Regions from separate parts of the Microbacterium sp. NPDC089696 genome, predicted to be linked through region 2. Evidence: predicted binding sites of a transcription regulator. Region 2 holds the regulator's gene; the other holds the start of a gene.
The links. Region 2 encodes LexA, which represses DNA repair genes until DNA is damaged. Its sites were predicted from a motif close to TCGAACANNTGTTCGA; they were not measured.
Positions count from the first base shown of each region.

Region 1 (7,390 bases), 110 kb from region 2:
CCGGGTTGAGCATGGCGTAGAACACCATGGCCGTCGCCGGCGCGGAGATGAGCGCGGGGATGAACAGCAGGTACCGCAGCACCCGGTGCCCTCGCGGTTTCTGCACGACGTAGAACGCCAGCAGGAACGCGAGCACGATCATGATCGGGAGCCCGACGACGATCTGCACGGCGGAGTTGCCGAGTGCGGCCCAGAACGTCGCGTCGGTGAAGACGGCGCGGAAGTTGTCCCATCCGGCGAAGGTCGGGGTCTCCAGCATCCCGGGCCAGTGCAGGAACGAGATGACGAAGATCGCCACCACGGGGCCGATCATGAAGACGGCGTACCAGATGAGGGCGGGCAGAGCGAAGCCGGGGAACCGTTCACGCAGCGGCGAGCGGCGCGGGCGGCCGTTCGTCGGCGCGGCGGTGACGAGCTGCTCCGTGGTCGGGGGCGGGGCGATCGCGGTCATGGTGTCCTTCCGGGGCCCTCAGGCCGCGTCGTAGGCCTTCTCGAAACGGTCGATGATCTGTTCGGCGGAGGCGTTGCCGTAGGCCATCGCGGTGGCGCGGATCATCGGCTCGAAGACGGCGTCGGGGATGAGGAGGTCGGGGAGCATGACCGGGGTGACCTGCGAGGTGGTGAGCTGCGAGGCCTGCGCGACGAGAGGGAAGTCCTCGCTCACGACGTCGGTGATGCGGCTCATGTCGCGTCCGGAACCGAGGATGAACTCGCTCGTGACCTCGGGCGTGTAGAGATTCTGGATGAACGGCTTGAGGAGGTCGAGCTTCTCGGCGCCGTTCGCGCTGATCCAGATGCCGTGGCCGTTGTAGCTCTGGATCACGGTCGGGTGCGCGACGACTCCGCCCCGTGAGGGGACGGGCCAGCCGCCGACCGTGACCTCGGCCGCGCGTTCGGCGGGCACGAGCGACAACGCCGACGACATCGCGGGGACGATCGCGGCCTTGCGCGTGTTGAACTGCGTGAGCTCGGAGTCGGACGTGTAGCCCTGCACGTTGTCAACGAACACTCCGGCGTCGCGCAGCTCGACGAAGTGCTCGACGCCGGCGATCGCGCCGGGGATCTCGGAGAGCTTCCCGGTCGAGAACGCCGTCGTCGCCTCGTCGCGCGTGAGGAAGCCCTGGAGGATCTGCAGGAACATCTTCTGCCCGCTCCAGTCGGACCCTCCGACCGTCACGGGGCCGATGCCCTTCGAGCGCAGGGCGTCGGCGACGGCGATGAGCTCGTCCGAGGTGGTGGGGATGCCGACGCCGGCCTCCTCGAGCAGGCCGGTGTTGAACGACACCGGCCAGTTCGTGCGGGTGAACGGGAACGCGCGCAGATGGCCGTCCTCGTCGGTCCACTCCTCGAGCGCCTCGGGGATGATCTTGTCGCGCAGGCCCCACTCGTCGAGGAGCTTCTCGACGGGGATCGTTGCGCCCAGGCGCGTCCACGACAGCGTCCGTCCCTGGAGGTTGACCATCGCGATGTCGGCCTCCTTGCCGGCGAGCGAGCTGGTCTCGAACACGATCGGCAGATCGGAGCCGTTCTTGAGCAGGGCGACCGGGCGATCGTGGGCTCGCGAGTAGGCGGCGACGACGTCGGAGAACACCTGGGCTCCCGAGACCGCACCGCTGAGCTGCGTGTGCACCGAGATCGAGCCGCGGGTGCTCGACATCGGCATGAGCGGACCGCAGCCGGCGAGCAGGGGGATCGCGACTCCCGTGCCGAGCACCGCACCGAGGAAGGTGCGTCTGCTGATGCCTGGGGACGTGGTGCCTGCGGTCATGAGACCTCCTGAGAGCTGCGGTGCGTCTGCGGGTTCGGGGTGCGACGCGCGCTTTGTAAAGCGGTACACGTCAACGTGCGATTAATGTATACCGCTTTACAACAGACGGTCAACACCCTAATCTCGGTGGTGATGAACGAGAAGAAGCCCGCTCGCGCCACCATCGCCGCGGTCGCCGCCCGAGCCGGGGTGTCGCCCTCGGCCGTATCGCACGTGTTCAACGGGCGTCCGAACGTGTCGGCGGCGACGGCGGAGCGCATCCGTCGCGCTGCGGATGAGCTGCACTGGCGTCCGAACTATGCGAGTCGCAAGGTCAGCGGCCGGGGAGGACGCAGCCTGGGTCTCGTGGTCGCGCGGTCGGGCGACACGTTCGAGCGCGATCCGTTCTTCATGAGACTGATCGCCGGTCTCACCGCGCCGCTCGCGGAGATCGGATGGTCGCTCGCCCTCACTCTGGTGCGGGCGGACGACGAGGAGGCGGTCTACCGTGAGTGGTGGAGCGAGCAGCGCGTCGACGCCTTCCTCCTCGTGGACGTCCGCGACGACGATCCGCGCATCGGACTCGTCCGCGAGCTCGCGGCGCCCGCCGTCCTGCTCGGCTCCCCGGTCGACGACGCCGTGCCCGCCGTGACGGTGCACGACGAGGCGGCGTACGAGGAGGTGCTCGGGCACCTGCAGGGACTCGGGCATCGCTCCATCGCCCGGGTCAGCGACTCGCCGGGACTCGTCCACGCGCGCGACCGCGACCGGCGCTTCCTCGACGCCGCTGTGGCGCGCGACATGACCCCGGTCGTGCTCCAGTGGGATGCCGCGGCAGACGATCCCGTCGCCGATCTGCTGCGCAGGTCCGGCGGGGCGACGGCGCTGCTCGTCGACAGCGAGTCGATGGCAGCGGAGATCGTCGCCCACGCGCCCGAGATCGGAGTACGGGTGCCGGAGCAGCTCTCCGTGATCGCATGGGAGGACTCGTGGGTGTCTTCGCTCGTGCGTCCGCGGCTCACCGCGCTCGACGCTCCCGTGGAGGAGAGCGCCCGCACCGCGGTCGCCCTGCTCGTGGCGCTCGTGGACGGCGAGGACGCCGCCTCCCGCACGGTATCGGCCCGGCGGCTGATCGTGCGCGACTCGAGCGGCCCCGCGCCCTCTTCCGACCTCTGAGATCTCCCGTTCCCCGTACGAAGGATGGACCCGCAGTGACCGCTCACCCCTCCCGTTCCGCCGCGCCCCGTTTCGGGGCGAACTACACGCCGTCGAAGGACTGGATGTTCCAGTGGATGGGCATCGACGCTGACGTCGTCCGCGCGGACTTCGCGGCTCTCGCCGGGTTGGGCCTCGATCACGTGCGCGTCTTCCCGCTGTGGCCGGTGCTGCAGCCGAACCGGACGCTGATCCGGCGTCAGGCGCTCGACGACATCGCCCTCGTCGCCGACATCGCCGCCGAGTTCGACCTCGACATCGCGGTGGACGTGATCCAGGGTCACATGTCGGGCTTCGACTTCGTTCCCGCGTGGCTCGTGAACTGGCACGACGGCAACATGTTCGTCGACGAGCCCGCGATCCAGGCGCAGGCGGATCTCGTGCGCGCGGTGTACGACGCGGTGCGGGATCGCCCGAACTTCCTCGGACTGACGCTCGGCAACGAGCTGAACCAGTTCCAGCCGCCGAACCCCGCGGCGATGCCCGCCGACAGCGACCAGATAGCGCATTGGCTGCGGTCGCTCCTGCAGGCGCCGGTCGACCCGGATCCGCGGCACATCATCACGCACAGCGAGAACGACCACCTCTGGTATCGCGACGAGCATCCGTTCCTGCCGGCCCACGCTGCGCGGCTCGGCGATGTGACGACCGTGCACTCCTGGATCTTCAACGGCACGGCAGCGCGGTACGGCGGCCTGTCGGCGCAGTCGGTGCGGCATGCCGAGTGGATGATCGAGCTGTCGAAGGCCTTCGCGGTCGACCCGGATCGTCAGGTCTGGCTGCAGGAGGTCGGCGCGCCGTCGATGAACCTCACCGATGACGAGATGCCCGAGTTCGCGGCACGCACCGTCGAAGCGGCGCTCACGACCGAGGGACTCTACGGCATCACGTGGTGGTGCTCGCACGACGTCTCGCGGTCGCTCGGCGACTACAAGGATCTGGAGTACTCGCTGGGTCTCCTCGACGTCGACAACACGGTCAAGCCGCTCGGCCGTCGCTTCGCCGAGCTCGTCGCCGCAGCGCGGGCCGATGCCGGTGGGCAGGTGGTCCCGCGGACGGTCGGCGTGGTGGTGGACGTGGACGAGCACGACCTCCCGGTCTCCCGTGCGGCGCTCGCCCCCGGCGGCGCGGTGTTCGAGCGGTGGCACACGATGCGCGAGCAGGGTGCGCCGGTGACCGTGGTCACCTCTCGGACCGCCGCGGACCCGACGGCGCTCGCCGCGCGCGGGATCGTGAGCGTCGAGGCTCCGCAGCGGACGTGACGCGAGAACGCCGGGCGTGAGCTCGCGGGCGCGCGGGGTCAGAACAGCGTGAGTTCGCGGGCGCGGAGGGTCAGAACGGCGCCGGTTCGCGGAGGGTCAGAACGGCGCGGGTTCGCGGAGGGTCCGGCGGCGCGAACGTCATCGTGTTCTGCGGGGCGGTCTGTCGATGTAGCTGCGGCCGGTGGGGCTCGTCCACTCGAGCACCCCGCCCGTACGCTGCTCGACGTGCCAGGGGGAGTGGTGCTTGAGCACGTGGTGCCGTCGACAGAACTCGGCGAGGTTCGTGTCGCGGGTTTCGCCTCCGGTCGACGCGGCGTGGTTGTGATCGAGGTCGCACTTGCGCGCCGCGATCCCGCATGCCGGGAACCGACAACGTCGATCCCTCGCCCGCAGATGTCGTCGCAGCTGTTCGCTCGGTCGGTAGCGGTCGACCGCGAGCATCGTGCCGGTGATCGGGTCCGTGAGCACGCGGTCCCATCCCGTCGCGGAGCCGGCGAGAAAACGCGCCGTCTCGGCGTCGATCGGCACGACTCCGTCGAGTTCGGCGGGTGGGAGGTCGGCGGGGGCGTGCTCGACGCCTCCCCTGTCGGGGAGCGGGGTCGCGGGGGACTCCTCGTGATCGTCCGACACCGTGGGATTTTCCATGAGTGTCATCACGGGCACGGTGATCTCGACGCGCGCACGGATCGCGCCGAGCGTCCCGTCGGCGGTGTCATGGCCGCTCGGGGTGCCGGTGAGGACGAGATCCGTCAGCAGGTCGGCCCGGATCTCGTCGACGGTCCGCTCGTCGTGTCCGGCCGTTGCGGCTTCATCGCTCGCGCTCTCCCGCGCGAGGCGACGGTTCTCGTCGCGCACCGCGTGCGCAGCCTGCGAGAGACGGTCGAACATGCCGTGCACCAGAACCGCCGGAGCGTGCACATGGAGATCGGCCATCGCGTCTTCGCCGTCGGTGAGCCAGACGCGCCGAGTCGAGCGTGCGTTCCGATGCCGCTCGTCGACCGACCGTTCGAGGAACCGCTCCGCGACACGACGGGCCAGCGGGCGCAGTCGGTTGGGGGACTCCTCCTCGGCGATCGGGACCATGATCGCCGAGTACGCCTCGCGGTCGGCGTCGTCGATGAGATGCGACCCGGCGTCGACGATCGCGCGAGAGTGCGCCGCACTGATCCGCCCTTCACCCTGCGCCGCCCAGACGGTCGGGAACTGCTCGACGAGCAGTGTCGCATCGGCCATGCGCCGCTCGATCGTGCGGTCGCTCACGCGCTGCACGGCCCCGAGCTCGGCTGCCACGCAGCGGATCGAATGGTCTCCGCGGTCGGGGTGATCACCCTCACGGGCGATGTCGAGAGCGAGGCGCCCGGCGATCGCCAGCAGCCCGTCGCGCGCGGCCTGCATCGCGGAGAGCGTCTGCTCGGCCGCATGCAGGGACTCGACGAGGCCGGCAAGTGCCGCCATCTGCGAGTCGGTCGCATCGATCAGTGCTGTCATGACCTGAGTCAACCACCGACCACCGACATTCGAACGAAGATTCGAACGTTGTGAGTGGAATGCCGGAACTCTCGCGCGCGGCGACGCGAAGTCAGGAAGTGCGGACCGTCCGCGACGCCCGGATAGGGTGGCCCGATGGCACGGCTCGACTGGACAGACCTCCCTCCCGGCATCCGGACCCGCGTCGAGCAGGTCGCCGGATCCGCCGTGGCCGAGACCCACTCGCAGCCCGGCGGATTCTCCGCGGGCCTCGCCTCGCGCGTGACCTTCGCCGACGGACGACGCCTCTTCGTGAAGGCCGTGCCCGCGTCCTCGCCGGGCACGTACGACCTGTACCGGCGCGAAGCCGACATCCTGCGTTCGATCCCGCGCGACCTCCCTGCCGCCCATCTCGTCGAGGCGTTCACCCATGACGACTGGGCGGTGCTCGTGATCGAGGACGTCGACGGCCGCCATCCCCGCAAGGGCTCGCGGGCCGATGCCGTCCTCGTGCTCGATGCGATCGACGCGCTCGCCGCCGTTCCTCCGCCCGCCGGACTTCCGCTGCTGGCCGACGAACTCGCCGAGGACGCGGACTCCTGGTCGCGCCTCGATGCGGCCGGGCTCCTCGCCGAGACGACCCCGTGGTGCGCCGACAACCTCGCGTTCCTTCGCGCGCACGCGGAACGCGTGGGCGACGCGGTGACGGGCGAGAGGATCGTGCACGGCGACCTGCGCCCCGACAACATCCTCATCGACGCGACCGGTCGTGCACGACTGCTCGACTGGCCGTGGGCCGCTCGGGGAGCAGGCTGGGAGGACGCACTGCTCTACCTGCTCGATCTGCGCGTCGCCGATCCCGCGGCCGACGTCGAGCCGCTCCTCGCGCATCCGGTCTTCGACGGGTCGGCCCGGAAGGATCACATATCGCTCCTCGCGGCGATCGGCGGGGGCTGGTTCGAGAAGTGCCGGTGGCCCGCGCCTCCGGGGATGACGACGCTGCGGGACTTCCAGCGGCGCGAGGCGCTCGCATCCGTCGCCTGGATCGCTCAGATGTCCGAGGGGTGAGGAAGGATCCCCGCATGGCCCACCATCATCACGCCGATTCGAGCGTCTCGACCCGCGACGACCTCGACGCGCGCATCGAGCAGTGTCGCACGCTGATCCTCGGCAGCCTCGACGGGTTCACCGATGAGCAGGCGCGCGAGATCCTCATCCCCGGGCGACCGTCGATCCTCGGCGTGGTCCGACATACCGCCTATGTCGAGGGCGTGTGGTTCGGTGAGGCGATCACCGGCCGCCCGCGCGCCGACCTCGGGCTTCCCGTCGCGACCGCCAGCTCGTGGAAGACGCGCAAGGTCGACACGATCGAATCCGTCACGGCGCACTGCCGCGAGATCCACGAGCACTCGCGATCGAACCTCGCGGATCTCGACCTCGACGACGTCGTCACCGGACGCCATCCGCGCACCGTCCTGAGCCTGTACACCCACGTGCTCGACGAGCTCGCTTGGAACACCGGGCAGCTCGACATCCTGCGCGCGCTCGCCGAGAGCCGCTGAACGCGGCCGTCGAGACGGTCACGCCCGACTACCCTGGAAGACGCTATGGCACATCTTCTGGGGGCTGAGTCCCTGCACCTCGAGTACCCGACGAGAGTCGTCTTCGACTCCGTGACCCTCGGCATCGAGGCGGGGGA
Region 1 covers NZ_JBIVHF010000002.1:145,003-152,392, reverse strand. Annotated here, with positions in the region: gene ACIPY8_RS11065 (carbohydrate ABC transporter permease) at 1-451, opposite strand, end outside; gene ACIPY8_RS11060 (ABC transporter substrate-binding protein) at 470-1,768, opposite strand; gene ACIPY8_RS11055 (LacI family DNA-binding transcriptional regulator) at 1,901-2,923, shown strand; gene ACIPY8_RS11050 (glycosyl hydrolase) at 2,959-4,224, shown strand; gene ACIPY8_RS11045 (DUF222 domain-containing protein) at 4,363-5,712, opposite strand; gene ACIPY8_RS11040 (phosphotransferase) at 5,848-6,759, shown strand; gene ACIPY8_RS11035 (DUF664 domain-containing protein) at 6,774-7,253, shown strand; gene ACIPY8_RS11030 (ABC-F family ATP-binding cassette domain-containing protein) at 7,299-7,390, shown strand, end outside.
Region 1: ACIPY8_RS11045 (DUF222 domain-containing protein) is a predicted target of LexA. The motif match lies at 5,742-5,757, and genes of this name have one in related genera.

Region 2 (7,390 bases):
GGATCAGGTGGACGCCGTGCGGGCCCAGCTGGACGGGGAGGCGCTCGCTCCGCTCATCCGCGAGGTGACCTTCGACACCAAGGAGGACACGTACGCCAAGCTCGTCGCGCAGCTCGGGGAGGAGCAGGCGAGTGTGATCACGCCCGACCAGGCGTTCGAGGTCTTCTTCGTGACCATGAAGGACCCGGGGCAGTCGCAGGTGATCTCGGAGGCGTTCAACGGCGTCGCCGGCGTGGAGCAGGTGCAGGATCAGCTGCAGTACCTCGAGCCGCTGTTCTCGGCGCTCACGGTCGCGACGTACATCGCCGTCGGCATCGCGGTGCTGATGCTGATCGCCGCGATCCTGTTGATCGGCACGACGATCCGGTTGTCGGCGTACGCCCGGCGCAAGGAGATCGGCATCATGCGCCTCGTCGGAGCGTCGAACCGCTTCATCCAGACGCCGTTCGTGCTGGAGGGCGTGTTCGCCGCATTCCTGGGATCCGTCCTCGCGAGCGCCGCCGTCGTCGCGGGCGTGCACTTCGGCGTCAACGGCTACCTTCGAGGGCGCGTGCCGTTCATCACGACGTGGATCACGATGCAGGACGCGGCACTCGTCGTCCCCGTGCTGATCGGCATCGGCGTGGTGCTCGCCGCGCTGTCCGCCGGGTTCGCGATCCGCCGCTGGCTTCGCACCTGACCGCGTCCGCGGTATAGACTGACAGGCTGCCGTGCGCCCGCCATCGGGCTCCGCACGTCGTCACGGCACGGATCAGGAGAGAATCATGCCCAGGGAACGCGGGGAGAAGGTCATCGCGACCAATCGTCGCGCACGTCACGACTACAACATCGAGAAGTCGTACGAGGCGGGGATGGTGCTCACCGGCACCGAGGTGAAGTCGCTGCGTCAGGGACGCGCCAACCTCAGCGACGGCTACGCCTTCGTGAAGGGGAACGAGGTCTTCCTCGACGCCGTGCACATCCCGGAGTACTCGCAGGGGCACTGGACGAACCACTCGGCGAAGCGCATCCGCAAGCTGCTGCTGCACCGCGAGGAGATCGCGAAGCTCGCGCACGCCGTCTCGGCCGGGGGCTACACGCTGATCCCGCTCAGGCTCTACTTCTCGGACGGGCGCGCGAAGGTCGAGATCGCCCTCGCGAAGGGCAAGCGCGAGTACGACAAGCGCCAGACCCTGCGCGAGCGTCAGGACACGCGCGAGGCCGAACGGGCCATGCGGCTCCGCAACCGCGTCGGGGAGTGACCGCGCTCAGTCCGCGGGCGTGAAGCCGAACACGCGGCCGAGGAAGGCCAGTTCACGCTCGAGCGCGTCGACGATCGTCTCCGCCGCCCGGAAGCCGTGGCCCTCGTCGGGGTACAGCACGTACTCGTGATCGACGCCTCGTGCCTGCAGGGCGTCTCGGATCGCCTCGGACTGCTCGGGCGGCACGACGCGGTCGACGCCGCCCTGCATCAGCAGCACGGGCACGTCGATCCGGTCGGCGTGCGTGAGCGGGGAGCGGTCGACGTACAGCTGCTCGGCGTCCGGGAGCGGCCCCACGAGCCCCTCGATGTAGTGCGCCTCGAAGTCGTGGGAGTGCTCGACGAGCATCCGCAGGTCGGCCACGCCGTAGCGGCTGATCCCGGCGGCGAAGGTCCCGCCTCGCACGAGGGCGGACAGGACGGTCCAGCCGCCGGCTGACCCGCCGCGGATCGCGATGCGCGCGGGGTCCGCCAGTCCGGCGTCGGCCAGCCCCCGGGCGGCGGCGATCACGTCGTCCACGTCGGCGACGCCCCATCGGCCGTCGAGGCGTTCGCGGTAGGCGCGCCCGTATCCCGTCGAGCCGCCGTAGTTGACGTCGAGCACGCCGATGCCCCGGCTCGTATAGAACGCGATCGCCGCCGAAGACGCGCCCGTGACGTGGGCCGTCGGGCCGCCGTGCACGAGCACGACATACGGCGGGAGCTCGTTGTCGGGGGCCGCCTGCTCGGGGTTGCGCGGGTCATACGCGAAGGCGTGCACCGGCCCGTGCGGCCCGTCGACGAGCAGAGCGGATGCCGTGGGCATCCACGCCGGATCGGAGGGCGCCCCTCCCGCGATGCGCTCCACATCTCCGGAGTCGACGTCGACGGCCCAGACACCGGGGGCGGTCGTCGAGCTGCTGCCGGACAGGAGGACGCGGGAGCCGGAGGCATCGTCGACGCTCACGTGGCCGTCGGCGAGGAGGTCGAGAGGACGAGCGCTGCCGTCGCGGGAGACGACCACCACGTCGTCGCGGCCGTTCGTGCGGACCGCTACGACACGGCCGTCGTCGAGCGGCTGGAACCAGCGGTTGCCGAGCACCCAGAGCCCGTAGCCGGTGTCGGCATCCACCTCGGGCGTCGCGGTGCGTGGCGTGCCCGCTGCGCCGTCCCCGTCCAACCGGAGTCGGTGCAGCGCCCAGCGGCCGGAGGGATCGTCGGCGTACACGAGCTCGTCGTCGCCGAGCCACTCGGGCTGCAGGGCCGCGCGGGTCGGAACGACGATGCGACGGTCGCGGCCCGCGATCACGAGCGAGGCCTCCTGCCACGGCATCCGTGGCGCGTGCCACTCGACCCATGCGATCCGTGAGCCGTCCGGGGAGAGCGCCGGATGCGCGTAGAAGCCCTCGCTCTCGACGACCACCGTGAGCGCATGCCCATCGTCGGCGGCCGAGCCGTCGAGGGGGATCTCGACGATGCCGCGACGATGGGGGTCGACGGTGAGGTCCTCCCGCACGGCGAACAGGCGTCCGTGCTGCAGCCGCAGCCCGCCGTAGGCAGGACCGCCCGGGGTGAGAGGCACGGGATCGCCGCCGCGCGGCATCCTGCGCACGCGCTGATCCTTCCCGTCGACGAAGTACAGGGTGCCCTCGCGGTCGGCGGTCCAGGCGCCGCCGCCGTACTCGTGCACGCGTGAGCGCGCGCTCCAGGGAGCGGGGAGGACGAGGTCGCCCGTGGAGCTGCGCACCGCGACGCGACCGCCTTCGGCCGGAACGGACTCGCCCCACCACACCTCGTCGCCCACGAAGCGCGCGCCGTCGATGCGCGGCGATGCCGCGGCGATCGCCGCGGAGGAGAACGGGGAGGACCAGGAGCCGTACGGTGCGCTCATGCTTCGAGCCTAGGCGCGGACGCCCCCGGATACTCGGCGCGGGGGTCAGACGGCCCGGAGGACGGCGACGACCTTGCCGAGGATCACGGCCTCGTCGCCGAGGATCGGCTCGAATGCCGAGTTGCGGGGCAGCAGCCAGGTGTGTCCGTCACGGCGCCGCAGCACCTTGACCGTGGCCTCGCCGTCGAGCATCGCGGCGACGATCTCGCCGTTCTCGGCGGTGCCCTGGGAGCGGACGACGACCCAGTCGCCGTCGCAGATCGCGGCGTCGATCATCGACTCGCCGGAGACCTTGAGCATGAACAGGTCGCCCTTGCCCACGAGCTGGCGCGGCAGGGGGAAGATCTCCTCGACCTGCTGGTCGGCCGTGATCGGGACGCCCGCGGCGATGCGGCCGACCAGAGGGACGAGCGCGGCGTCGCCGACAGGGGTCGCCACGTCGGCGGGGTTCTCGGTGCCGGTGCCGGGGAGGTCGATCAGGACCTCCATCGCCCTGGTCTTGCCCGGGTCGCGACGAAGGTAGCCGCTGAGCTCGAGCTGGCCGAGCTGGTGCGTCACGCTCGACAGCGACTTGAGACCGACCGCGTCGCCGATCTCGCGCATGCTCGGCGGATAGCCGTAGCGGCTGATCGAGGTCTGGATGACCTCGAGGATGGCCATCTGCTTGGGGCTGAGGCTCTTCCGGCGGCGAGTGCGCGGCGCCTCGGACTCGGGGGCGGAGTTCTCGCTCATGGTGCTCCTCGGAGGTGCGGTTTCCGGCGTCCCGATTCGAATGTCGGAGGTCCGTGGTGGGGTGTTCGTATCGAAACCGTATCCGAGAAGCACGCCGATAGGGAATATCTGTTCGAGCGTGTCGCTTGATTCGGAGAGCGGATTTCGAAGAAGTCTTGACAGATGTTCGAATTCGAAGATACCTTCGGAACGTAGCTTCGCATTCCCGGCTCCCGGCCGAGTCGCGGATGCGAACGCTACGCCACCTTCACCGCCCCGCGGTCACCAGAGGAGCACGAGATGAGCACCATCACCTTCAGCAGCGCAGCAGTCGTCCCGGCACGTCCGGCGACTCGCCTCCGGCTGACGGCGCGTGGTCGTCGTGTCGTGCTCGCGATCGCGGCCGTTCCTCTCGCGGCGGGCATCGCGTTCGCGGCCCTGAGCGGCGGCAGCGCCATCGCCTCGAACGAGCACGTCGCGACGGCGTCCTTCGAGACGGTCACGGTGATGCCGGGCGACACGCTCTGGTCGATCGCCGAGGCGGTCGCTCCCGGCGCCGACCCGCGCGAGGTCATCGGCGACATCACGCGCCTCAACGCGCTGCAGGGCGGTGCTCTGCAGATCGGCCAGGAGATCGCGATCCCCGCGGGCTACACGGACTGAGGCGTGACCAGCGCCTCGATCGAGATCAGAGGCGCCGATCCGGATCACAGGGCGCTGACAGTCGGGTGGACACGGATCGTTCATGCAGCGTCACCGGATGACGAGCGGCGTCGAGCTCGCTCTACCATGGGAAGGGTGACTGCTTCGCTCGCCGACCTTCCGCTCCGTGACGATCTCCGAGGGCTCACTCCCTACGGTGCGCCTCAGGCCCCACTGCCCATCGCGCTGAACGTCAACGAGAACACGCATCCCGTGCCCGACGCCGTCGCGAGCGACATCCTCGACGACATCGCCGTGGCTCTGCGCGATGTGAACCGCTACCCGGACCGTGAGTTCACGACCCTGCGAGAAGGATTCGCCGAGTACCTCGGTCACGGCCTGGACCCCGCGCAGATCTGGGCGGGCAACGGGTCCAACGAGGTGCTGCAGCACATCCTGCAGGCGTTCGGAGGCCCGAGTCGCACGGCCTTCAGCTTCGCGCCCACGTACTCGATGTACCCGTTGATCGCGAAAGGCACCGGCGCGACCTGGGTCGCCGGAACGCGACAGCCCGACTACACGATCACCGCAGAAGAGGCGGCCGCGCAGGTCGCCGAGGTAGACCCCGACGTCATCCTGCTCTGCGCGCCCAACAACCCGACGGGAACGCCTCTCGGACTCGACGTGGTCGAGGCGGTCTACGAGGCGTCCCGCGGCATCGTCGTCGTCGACGAGGCGTATCAGGAGTTCGCGCCCCGTGACGCCGCCTCCGCACTGACCCTGCTCGACGGGCGCCCCCGTCTCGCGGTGTCGCGCACCATGAGCAAGGCGTTCGCGTTCGCCGGCGCCCGCGTCGGCTACCTCGCCGCAGACCCGGCGTTCATCGACGCGCTGCGTCTCGTGCGCCTGCCGTACCACCTGAGCGCGCTCACCCAGGCGGCGGCGATCGCCGCGCTGCGCAACGCCGACGTGATGCTCGGCATGGTCGAGGAGATCGTCGAACAGCGCGACCGCATCTCGGCCACGCTCGAGGCCCTCGGCTACATGCCGCACGAGTCGTGGTCGAACTTCGTCCTGTTCGGCGGCGTCTCGGATCCGCGGCGGGTCTGGCAGGAGCTGTACGACCGCGGCGTGCTGATCCGCGACGTGGGCCTGCCGGGACACCTCCGCGTGACCGCCGGCACCGAAGCCGAGACCACCGCGTTCCTGGACGCCCTCGCCTCGATAGGATCGGCATCATGAGCAGCACCGCCCAGACCCCGCGCACCGCGACCCGCGTGCGCTCCACGTCGGAGTCCACCGTCGAGCTCGAGCTGAACCTGGACGGCACCGGTGCGAGCCGTATCGACACGTCCGTGCCCTTCTTCGACCACATGCTCACGGCGTTCGCGAAGCACTCGTTGACCGATCTCACCGTCCGCGCGTCCGGTGACACCGACATCGACGCTCACCACACGGTCGAGGACATCTCCATCGTGCTCGGCCAGGCTATCCGCGAGGCACTCGGTGACAAGTCCGGGATCGCCCGCTACGGAGACGCCCTGGTGCCCTTGGACGAGGCGCTCGCGCAGGCCGTGGTCGACATCTCCGGTCGGCCCTACCTCGTGCACACGGGTGAGCCCGCGGGGTTCGAGCACCACCTGATCGGCGGTCACTTCACCGGGTCGCTCGTGCGGCACACGTTCGAGGCGCTCGCGTTCAACGCCGGTCTCACGGTGCACGTCCGCGTGCTGGATGGACGCGACCCGCATCACATCGCGGAGGCGGAGTACAAGGCTTTCGCCCGCGCATTCCGCCAGGCAAAGGCGCTCGACCCGCTCGTGGACGGCATCCCGTCGACCAAGGGTGCGCTGTGACCCGGACGCCCCGCGTCGCCGTTTTCGACTACGAGTCCGGCAACGTCCACTCCGCGGTCAAGGCGCTCGTCGCCGCAGGAGCGGATGCGGTGCTCACGCGCGACCGCGCCGAGGCGCTCGACGCCGACGGACTGCTCGTCCCCGGGGTGGGAGCCTTCCAGGCGGTGCGCGACGCCCTGCACGCTCATGGCGGCGACGAGATCATCGATCGCCGTCTGGCGGGCGGTCGTCCGGTGCTCGGCATCTGCGTCGGCATGCAGGTGCTCTTCGCGCACGGAGTCGAGCGCGGGCACGACACCGAAGGCCTGGGCGAGTGGCCGGGAGCGGTCACCGAGCTGAACGCCCCCGTGCTCCCGCACATGGGGTGGAACACGGTCGCGCCCGGCGCGGACTCGGTGCTGTTCCGCGGCATCGAGGAGGAGCGCTTCTATTTCGTGCACTCCTACGCCGCTCAGAAATGGGAGCTCGACGTGATCCCGCCGTTCCCGCAGCCGGTGCTGACCTGGGCGACGCACGGCGACCCGTTCCTCGCCGCCGTCGAGAACGGTCCGCTGTCTGCGACGCAGTTCCACCCCGAGAAGTCCGGCGAGGCCGGCATCCAGCTGCTCCGCAACTGGATCGGCAGCCTCGGCGACTGACCCCGAGTCCGGTTCCGGCGCTCAGAAACCGCGAGCGACCGCGGCGGCGGCCGACAGCCACGCCTCCTGCGTCGGAGAGGCGAGCGCGCGCAGCCGCAGGTGCCCGTCGACCATCTCCCGGTCATAGGGGATCCGCACGACTTCGCGGGCGAGCGGCTCGTATCCTGCCACGACCTCGGCGACCTCCACGGACGACGCCTTGGGATCGGCCTGGCTCACGACGACGACCGCCTGCCGGGCGAGGTGCGCTGACCGCTCGTCCCGGTCCTCCAGGGCTTCCAGGAGGAGGGCGCCCGCCTCGGCGTGGTCGTCGCGCGTCGTGGTCGCGACCACGAGCTGGTCCGCACGGTCGATCATCCGCAGCCACATCGGATCGGACTCGTCGTTGCCCGAGTCGATGATGATGAGTCGATAGAACTTCGCGGCGACGGCG
Region 2 covers NZ_JBIVHF010000002.1:34,853-42,242, reverse strand. Annotated here, with positions in the region: gene ftsX (permease-like cell division protein FtsX) at 1-679, shown strand, start outside; gene smpB (SsrA-binding protein SmpB) at 765-1,241, shown strand; gene ACIPY8_RS10500 (prolyl oligopeptidase family serine peptidase) at 1,248-3,110, opposite strand; gene lexA (transcriptional repressor LexA) at 3,156-3,842, opposite strand; gene ACIPY8_RS10490 (LysM peptidoglycan-binding domain-containing protein) at 4,122-4,484, shown strand; gene ACIPY8_RS10485 (histidinol-phosphate transaminase) at 4,611-5,705, shown strand; gene hisB (imidazoleglycerol-phosphate dehydratase HisB) at 5,702-6,319, shown strand; gene hisH (imidazole glycerol phosphate synthase subunit HisH) at 6,316-6,957, shown strand; gene ACIPY8_RS10470 (AAA family ATPase) at 6,979-7,390, opposite strand, start outside.